Regions from separate parts of the Cupriavidus sp. 10L45 genome, predicted to be linked through region 1. Evidence: predicted binding sites of a transcription regulator. Region 1 holds the regulator's gene; the other holds the start of a gene.
The links. The regulator FNR, encoded in region 1, switches genes on or off when oxygen is low (the NO sensors DNR and NnrR bind a similar motif). The targets are predictions, from matches to a motif close to TTGATNNNNATCAA.

Region 2: a site for FNR is predicted at 2,309-2,322, ahead of AC1DFU_RS21085 (DASS family sodium-coupled anion symporter). Genes of this name have one in related genera too.

What each region holds. Positions count from the first base shown of each region.
Region 1 covers NZ_JBFTJC010000007.1:302,346-307,043, reverse strand. The annotation lists gene rluB (23S rRNA pseudouridine(2605) synthase RluB) at 1-489, opposite strand, end outside; gene scpB (SMC-Scp complex subunit ScpB) at 518-1,441, opposite strand; gene AC1DFU_RS15280 (sulfite exporter TauE/SafE family protein) at 2,078-2,836, opposite strand; gene fnr (fumarate/nitrate reduction transcriptional regulator Fnr) at 2,921-3,646, shown strand; gene AC1DFU_RS15270 (hypothetical protein) at 3,675-3,920, opposite strand; gene AC1DFU_RS15265 (hypothetical protein) at 3,917-4,144, opposite strand; gene ccoG (cytochrome c oxidase accessory protein CcoG) at 4,185-4,698, opposite strand, start outside.
Region 2 covers NZ_JBFTJC010000012.1:60,843-65,540, forward strand. The annotation lists gene AC1DFU_RS21080 (transglycosylase domain-containing protein) at 1-572, opposite strand, end outside; gene AC1DFU_RS21085 (DASS family sodium-coupled anion symporter) at 681-2,192, opposite strand; gene AC1DFU_RS21090 (tyrosine-protein phosphatase) at 2,483-3,244, shown strand; gene AC1DFU_RS21095 (acetate/propionate family kinase) at 3,263-4,486, opposite strand; gene AC1DFU_RS21100 (phosphate acetyltransferase) at 4,527-4,698, opposite strand, start outside.

The sequences.
Region 1 (4,698 bases):
TTGGCCACCCTGACCGCCTTGGCCGCGCTTGTCGCGCCGGCCCGGCTGCTGGGCTGCCGGCTTGTTGTCGCCATCGACCAGCGCAGCCTTGCGCTGGGGCTGCTGGCGGCGCTTGCGCACGCCGGCACCCTGTGGCTGCGCAGGCTGGCCGTCGGCGTCACTCGCCTCGGCGCGCGGTTCGCGGACGTCACGGGCATCACGATCGGCTGCCGGCTTGCGGCGGCCACGGGCGCGCGGCTCGCGACCGGCCGGTGCGGCGGCGTCGGGCTGCGGCGCGTCGGCTTGCGCCGGTGCGGCGGCATCGCCCTCGGCACGGCCACCCTCGCGGTCCTGTGCGGACTGGCGGCGCGACGCCACCAGATTGCGCAGGCCACGGCGCAGGCCCTTGCGGCGCGGCGCGCCGTCGGTGCCATTGCCCGCGTCGGGCGCAGCGCCGGTATCGCCCGGCGCGTCCGGTTGCCGGACGTCTTGCTCAGCGGAATCAGACAAAGTATTCACTATCGATGTTGCGTGTTATTCAGTTGGACACGCGTTCGTCGTCCTCAGCAGGATGCGGCGCGTTGCCGTCCCGGACCGAATCGTCGGCCGCTTCCGGGGAGGAAGCAGCTGTGTCCACGTGGAAACCGTTGGCGTGGGCCAGCGGCGCGTCGTCGTCATGCCCGCCATCGGCGGACCACTGCGCAACGCTGTTGTCTTGCGGGTGCGGCGTGTCGTTCTGTTCGGTATCGGCGCCGTGGGCTTCCGTCTCCACCGGCTCCGCATGGTCGCTCTCCGCCACGGCCACGACTTCCGCTTCCACCGCATCGGTAGCGGTCTCGGCGGCCTGGGGCTCGGCAAAGGTCTCTTCATCGCCAGCCGGCGGGTTGGCCGTGGCAACTTCTTCAAAATCTATCGCCTGCTGGTCCAGCAGGGCTGCCTGGACCTGGGCCTGGGCATCCTCGAGCGGCGGCAGCTCATCCAGCGTGCGCAGCCCCAGATCGTCCAGAAACGCCTTGGTCGTGGCATAGAGCGCGGGACGGCCCGGTACGTCGCGATGCCCGATCACCTCGATCCAGCTGCGGTCCTCGAGCTTCTTGACCACGTCGGTGCTGACCGTCACGCCGCGAATTTCCTCGATATCGCCGCGCGTCACGGGCTGGCGATAGGCGATGATGGCCAGCGTCTCCATCACCGCGCGCGAATACTTGGGCGGCTTTTCCGGGTTGAGCCGGTCGAGGAACTCGCGCATCTCGGGCCGGCTCTGGAAACGCCAACCGCTGGCCAGGGCCACGAGTTCCACACCGCGTTGCTGCCAGTCCTGTCGCAATTCGTCCAACAGGGCGCGGATGGTGTCGGCGCCGACATCGTCGGCGAAAAGACGGCGGAGATCGTTGACGCGCAGGGGCTCCTGCGCACAAATCAGCGCGGTCTCGAGGACGATCTTCGCCTCTTGGGTATTCATGTGATTGTGTGCAGCCTGTCTTTGCACCTGCTCCCGGACGAATCCCGGAGCACTGGAGATTTCGGATACAGCGGTACCGATGCCACCGCCATCTCATTGCGCAGCCAACTCGCAGCCTGTCGCAGCCCAGGCAGCCAAGCGGTGCACTTCGTTCTTTTGCATCGATTTGCCGGGTCGTTCCGGCAGGAGATCGTCCGCATCCGGCTGGCTTCGCCGGGAGTCGAACCTCTTGCGTCGCGCTCTCGCCTTTACCCTCGCAGGCGGAACCCTTCCCCTTGGAGCGGACATTCGCCAGGACAATCAGATTGCCAAGGCGGCAAGAAAAAACGGATATCGGCCCGGACAAGCTTCGTCCTGCGCCTGCGCCACCACTCCACAAGGCCGACCGGCCTTTTAAACCAGATCTTTTGAACCGGATGCACTGTGGGGACGGATCCGGCAAGCCAATGCTGCCTCGGACCCATGGACACGCATCCCAGATCAGGGATGCCGGCCCGGCGACGCCAGGGAATTACGTGGCGCGATACCGTGGTTCTCGCGATTGTATGGCATTCCCGCCCCCCTCCGCAACCTGCCCGCCGCCCGGCGTGGCGAATGGCACGAACCGGGGCGGCCTGTCCGCCGCCCGGAATCGTCCTAGAACACCACGCAGAACCCATGCGCAGCCAGCGTCTCCGGGAGCCAGACCGCCCGCGCCACGCCCACGATGCCGAAGCCGATGATCAGCACGCCCGCCACGGTCCGGACCGCCGGCCGGCGCGACACATGGCGCACATAGCCCGACAACCCCGAAATCACCAGCAGGTTTGGCAGCGTTCCCAACCCAAAGGCGAACAGGACCAGCGCGCCCGACGCCGCATTGCCGGCCAGCAACGCCATTGCGAGTGCCCCATAGACCATCCCGCACGGCACGATCCCCCAGGCGAGTCCCAGACCGAAGCGCCGCAGCAGCGGCGCATGCCGGGCCAGGCCGGCAGGCAGCCTGATACCGAGCGCGCCCATGCGACCCACCACCCCTTGGGCCATGCGCACCGCGAACGCCTCCAGGCGCGCCGCACGCATGGTGCGCCCACGCAACAGCCACAAGCCCGACATCACCAGCATCGCTCCGCCTGCGCCATAGAGCCATCGCTGCACAGGCAGATAGTCCTGCTTCCATACAGTGGCGCCGACGGCACCCACCACCGCCCCCAGCAACGCGTAGGTGGTCAGGCGGCCGGCGTGCATCGCCAGCAATTCCACGAGCCAGCCGCGCGGCGAGCGATGGATCGTCACCGGCACGCGCACCGCCGCGCGCTGCTCGGCCGCCATCGCAATGCCGCCACACATCGCAGCACAGTGGACGCCACCAAACAACGCAACGATAAAAACGCTGAAAAGCACACCAAATGGCAACGGTCCCTCGCTTCCGCGTCACTTCACGCGGTAAAATTGATCTGTCGCGCCCTCGCTGCAATGCGCATCACCAAGAGCCCTCAATTGCTTACCTCCATACCCGTCACCGAGATCTCGCCCCGCTGCTCTACGTGCGGGATGGGCCAGCTTTGTCTGCCGGTAGGCATGTCGCACCAGGACCTCCTGAAGATGGACACGCTCGTGCAGGAACGCGTGCGCGTGCACAAGGGCGAAACGCTTTACCGCATGGGCGATCCGCTCACCGCCGTCTATGCCGTGCGTTTCGGCACGCTCAAGACGCACGTGACACTCGAAGACGGCCGCTCGCAGATCACCGGCTTCCATCTGCCCGGCGAGATGGTCGGTATGGATGGCCTCGGCGAAATGCAGCATGCTTCCGATGCCACGGCCCTCGAGGATGCCGAAGTCTGCGTCGTACGCTTCAACGACTTGCAGGCGCTCTCGTCTGACCTGCCCTCGCTGCAAACCCAGTTCCTGCGCTTGATGAGCAAGGAGATTTCGCAGGACCAGGTGATGCTGATGACGTTGGGTTCGATGCGGGCCGAGGAGCGGCTTGCCGCGTTCCTCGTCAATCTTTCCGATCGCCTGTCGGCGCGTGGCTACTCGTCGAGCGAGTTCGTGTTGCGCATGAGTCGCGAGGAGATCGGCAGTTATCTTGGCCTGAAACTCGAAACCGTCAGCCGCCTGTTCTCTCGTTTTGCCGAGGCGGGCCTGATCCAGATCCGCCAGCGCCACGTCAAGCTCATCGACATGGCCGGCATCAAGCAGATCTACAACCGCTCCTGCTAAGGCCGGCTCGCCGGCGGCGGTGCACTCGCTACTCGAGTTCATCGGTATTGCTGAGCGGCGTTGGCATGGTGTAGAGCGTCAGGCCGCTCGACAAGGCGCAGAACAGCCACGCCAGCAGGAATCCCACGGTATAGATCGCCTCACGCGACGCGTCGACCGGATGACCGAAGAAGCTCAGGTCACTGGGATCGACAATCGAGAACACCGTTGCCGTGGCCACGCCGCCCATCAGGAACGCTGGCCACATCACCCACATCAGCCAGCGTAGTCTCATGGCCGCCTCGCCGTGTCATTGACATGGGCGTCGGCACGCACGGCGGACCCATCCAGCTTCTCCACCACCAGCCCATGCCGCGCGGCATCGCGCACCGGCACGTCGGCGTGGGTATTGGCGAGCCAGATCGTCACACCACAGCCGATCATCGCCAGCAGCGGTCCGCTCATCAGCAGCCACGGCCACGGTTCCTTCCACCACGGCTTGACTTGTTGCGCTGTCATTGCCTACTCCTTGCGTCGAATATTTCCTGAATGACCTGTCCTACAGGCCGCGCGGCACGATGAAACTGGTCGCTTCCTGGATCTGCGCGCGTCCGCGTGCGTCGTCCATACCCTCCCCCGTGACCGTGATACGGATCTTGTGCGTGCCCTGCGGCGCGTGGTCGAGCGGGATACGGATCCGCACCGGCAACAGCCGGTTCGACGTAGGCGGCAGCGTTTCTGCCGACTTGTCATACTCGATGGTCAACCCTTGCAGCTCCGCGCTCGTCGCCTGTACCCGGACGCGCATCGGCGTCTCGGTCGTATTGATCAGTTGCAGCCGGTACACGTTCTCGATCCAGCGACCTTCGACCTCGCGGCCCAACGCGCCACGGTCGCGGATGACATCGACCTTGAGCGGCGTGCGCATCGCCAGCGACCCGATGAAGCCCCCCACCAGCGCCGACCAGATCACCGCGTAGACAATCGTCCGCGTGCGGAACAAGCGCTTGCGCGCGGCGACTGCCGACAGGCCCTTGCGCATCGCGTTCTCAGAGGTGTAGCGGATCAGGCCA
Region 2 (4,698 bases), on a different contig from region 1:
GGATTGTTGGCCGATGGCGCCTTGGGCAGGCCGGCCAGCATCGCGCATTCGGCCAGCGTGAGCTGGGCGACGGGCTTGGCGAAGTAGGTCTGGGCGGCCTCGTCGAAGCCATAGGCGCCCTGGCCGAGGTAGATCTTGTTCAGATAGATCTCAAGGATCTCGTCCTTGGTCAGCGCGCGCTCGATCCGGTAGGCCATCAGCACTTCGTAGAGCTTGCGCGTGTAGGTCTTCTGGCGCGACAGGAAGAAGTTGCGCGCCACCTGCATGGTGATGGTGGACGCTCCCTGGGAGAGGTCGTCCGAGAGATTGGCGATGCCGGCCCGCATCACGCCGACGTAGTCCACGCCGTCATGGAGATAGAAGCGGTCATCCTCGATGGCCACCACCGCCTCGCGTAGCGCCGGCGGGAACTGGCGTAGCTCGACATAGTCCGGCGTCTTGCGGAAGGCGGTCAGGGAGTCGAGCGACGGAAGCTGGCGGTCGGCCACCAGTACCGCGAAGGCGATGAGCAACGCACCGCCGAGTACGGCGAGCAGGACGAGTTTGACGAAGGCGGACCAGAGGCGTTGCATGGCGCATATTTTGCCATGGGTCCGATGACGATTCGGAAATTGCCGATCGCCCGCCTTAATTCGAGCACGGGTTTCGTGATGGGGGCGTCTTGTTGGCGGGGACGGCGGTCAGACCCAGCCGAGCCAGCGCCAGTACGTGGCCGCGAACAGCAGCATCAGGCCATAGCCGATGATCGTCAGCGGAATGCCCACGCGGGCGAACTGTCGGCCGTTGAAAGTGTCCGTGCCGAGGCAGACCATGTTCTGCGGCGCGTTGATCGGCAGGATGAAGCCGAAGCTGACCGTGAAGCCGAGCAGCATGGTCATGCCGACCTTGTTGATGTCGCCCGGCAGCGTCTGGAGCACAGAGATCAGGATGGGCAGCAGCGCGGCGGTCAGCGCGGTGGCGCTGGCGAACCCCAGATGGATCAGGATCAGGAACGCGGACAGCACCGCGAAGACCATCAGCACGCCATGGTCGGCAAGGCCGGAATGCGTGACCACGAACTTGCCGAGCCACTGGCCGGCCTGCGTGGTCAGCAGCGCGGTGCCAAGGCTGATGCCGACGCCGAACACGATCAGCGTGCCCCACGGCGTGCGCGCCTGCATGGTCTTCCAGTCCATCACGCCAAAGCGCGGCAGCATCAGGATCACCAGGCCGACGAAGGTGATCGTCGCGGTGTCGAAGCTGTGCAGCTTGCCCTCGGTCGCCCAGAACACCAGCAGGCCGATGGCGACGGCGGCGAGACGCTTCTGCGGGCCGGTCATCGACCCGAGCGCGGCCAGTTCGCGCTGCACGGCTTCCTTGCCGCCGGCAATCGCATCGGTTTCGGGCGGCAGCAGCCAGCGCACGAGGAAATAGAGCACCGCCGACATGACGAGCGCCCACGGCGCGCCGGCGATCAGCCATTGCAGCCAGGTCACGCGCTCCCCGAGCAGCTTGTCCATGAAGCCGGCGGTCAGCAGGTTCTGCGCGGCGGCGGTCTGGATACCGACGTTCCACACGCTGGTGGCCATCGCCACCATGATCATGATGCCGGCGGCGGTATTGGACTTCTTGTCCACGCCGAACGCGGCAATCACGCCCATCATGATCGGCACCGTGCAGGCGCTACGCGCGGTGGCGCTGGGTACGACCAGGCTGAGGATGATCGTGACCGCGATGGTGCCGATGAGGATGCGGCGCGTGCTGGTGCCGATGGCGGAGAGCGTGACCAGCGCGATGCGCCGGTCGAGCCCCGTCACGGTCATCGCGGCCGAGATGAAGAGCGCGGCCGCCACCAGCGCGAGCGCCGTGTTCGAGAAGCCGGCCAGCGCCATGCCCAGCGCGCGCGAGGTGCCGTAGTTGACCGTGGAATCGGCCACCGTCGGCGCGAAGCCGATCAGGCCCGCCATCAGCGAGGTGATCATGATCGCGCTGGTCTCGTAGGTCACCGCCTCGGTGATCCACACGACCACGGCGAAGGCGAGGATGGCGAGCATGCGCTGCCCCGCGATGGGAAGCCCTTCGGGCGTAGGTATCAGGAGTACCGCGGCGAGCACGGCGAGGGCGAGGTACAAGCCCCAGTGGAGGGTCACCTTGGGGGTGACGGGCGCCGACATGGCGGCGGCAGGTGCAGCAGAGATATGCGAGTCAGGCATCTTGACTTCCTAAGTGGATGAGCCTGTCGACGCGGTCGTCACGCAGGGTCGCCGCGGTCGACCCACGCATTATGAGAAGCGTGCCTGCCCATGCCAAGGCACCGCGTCAGCGGGATTTGTCCAGGATCAAGCCTCTGCAAGATCAGGCATCGGGGGCGACACACGGTGCGTCACGGCGGCGCAACGGATGGCGGACATTGGGCGATTCCCGATGGCGCCGCGTGTCCTCGATCTGAAATAATTGGGGACGATGTTGAAAACCCTTCGATCACCCTTAACCGGACACCGACATGGTGACTCACCCAACACACATCCGTCCGTGCCTACCGCTGGAGACGATCAGCAACGCACGTGACCTCGGTGGCCTCGTCGGCGCGCATGGGCGCCGCGTGCGTCACGGCAAGCTCTTTCGCAGCGGCAATCCGGCGCTGGCCAGCGTGGCGGACCTGGATCGCCTGCATGCGCTGGGCCTCGACATGGTCATCGACTTTCGCTCGGCCGGCGAGAAGTCCCCGCAGGAGGCCGCCTTCGGTGAGCGCTTCCGCTGGATTCCCGTGCCGGTGCTGGAGGGCAGCATGGCGATGGACGTGCTGATGCCACGTCTGCGTGACAGCACGCCGGCGCAGGTCCACGCCTTCATGGTCGATGTCTACCGCGATTTCCCGGTGCGCTATCGCGACGCGTTCGGCGGCTTCCTGCGCAATGCGGAGACAGGCGGCACGCTGTACTACCACTGCACGGCCGGCAAGGACCGCACCGGCTTTGCGTCGCTGCTGCTGCTGTCCGCGCTTGGCGTGGCGCGGGACGACATCGTCGCCAACTACCTCGAGTCCAACCACTGGAACCGCCGCTTCAACGAGGCGATCCTCGCGCGAACCGAGGCGCTGGGCGTGCCGCCCGACGTCATCATGCCGTTGCTCGAGGTGCGGCCGGAATACCTGGAGGCGTCGATCGCCGCCATCGAGCAGGCGCACGGCGGCCTGGAGGCTTATCTGGCCGATGGTCTTGGCGTCGATATCGACCGCCTGCGCGGCCACTATCTCGAAGCCTGAGCCCGGCCGCCGCCGCTACTACAGTCCGCCGCGCTCGCGCAGGATGCGCGCGGTGGAGAGCGCAATCATGCCTTCCTCGTCGGTCGGCAGCACCAGCACGGGCACGCGGCTGTCGTCGCGGCTCACGCGCTGGGTGTTGGCGGCATTGGCCTGCTCGTCAAGGCGGATGCCGAACAGCCCGTCGAGGTAGGCGCAGATGCGCGCACGCACCTCGGCGGAGTTCGCACCGATGCCTGCCGTGAACACCAGCGTATCGAGCCCGCCCAGCGTGACGGCCAGCTTGCCGATCTCCTGCGCGGCGCGATAGGCGTAGAAGTTCACCGCCAGTACGGCGCGCGGCTCGTTGCTGGCCAGCAGCACGCGCATGTCGCTGCTGATGCCGGAAATTCCCTTGAGCCCCGACTGGCCGTACAGCATGGCCTGGATCGCATCGGCTTCCATGCCTTGCGCGGCGAGCCACAGCACCGCGCCCGGATCGATATTGCCGCAGCGCGTGCCCATCGGCATGCCATCCAGCGCGGTCAGTCCCATTGTCGATTCCACACTCCGGCCCTCGCGCATCGCGCAGAGGCTGGCGCCGTTGCCAAGATGCGCCACGATGACACGGCTTTCGGCGAGGTCCGGCGCCACCTGCCGCAGCCGGCGCGCGATATACGCATACGACAGCCCGTGGAAGCCATAGCGGCGGATGCCGCGCTCGTAGTACTCGTACGGCAGCGCCATCAACTGCGCGAGCGGGTCGTGGCCGGCGTGGAAGGCGGTGTCGAAGCAGGCCACCTGCAGCAGCTCCGGCACGGCGGCGCGCACCGCACGGATCGCGGTCAGGTTATGCGGCTGGTGGAGCGGGGCGAGCGGGACGAGGGCCTCCAGCCGCTCGATCACGTTGTCGTCGATCGCCACCGCATCGGCGAAGTCTGCGCCGCCATGCACCACGCGATGGCCGACCGCCACCGGTGGCGTATCGCGCAGGCCCACGCTCAGCGTCAGCCGAATCAGGCGGAAGGCGGCATCGTGGTCGGCCACCTGCTCCACGGGAAACTGCTCATCGGCCACGACGCGGCCGTCGGCCATGCGCGCGGTCAGGCGCGGCGCCACGCCGATGCCCTCGATCTGCCCGTGCGCGGCCAGTTCGGGCTGGATATCGACATTGTGATGCGCCGACTCGGGCACCACGTAGATGGAAACCTTCACGCTCGATGACCCGGCGTTGACAACGAGGATCACGGGATGGACGGTACTCAAGATGATTCTCCTGGCGACTGTCTTGGCGCTGGCATCGCGCTCAGGCGGGCACGGCGGCGGCGGTGCGGCGCGCATGCGCAAGCAACACGGCGATGGCGCAACTGCCGATGCGCGCGCGCACGCTGTCGGCACGGCTCGTCAGGATGATCGGCACCCGTGCGCCCAGCACGATGCCGGCGGCCTCGGCGCCGGCCAGGAAGGTGAGCTGCTTG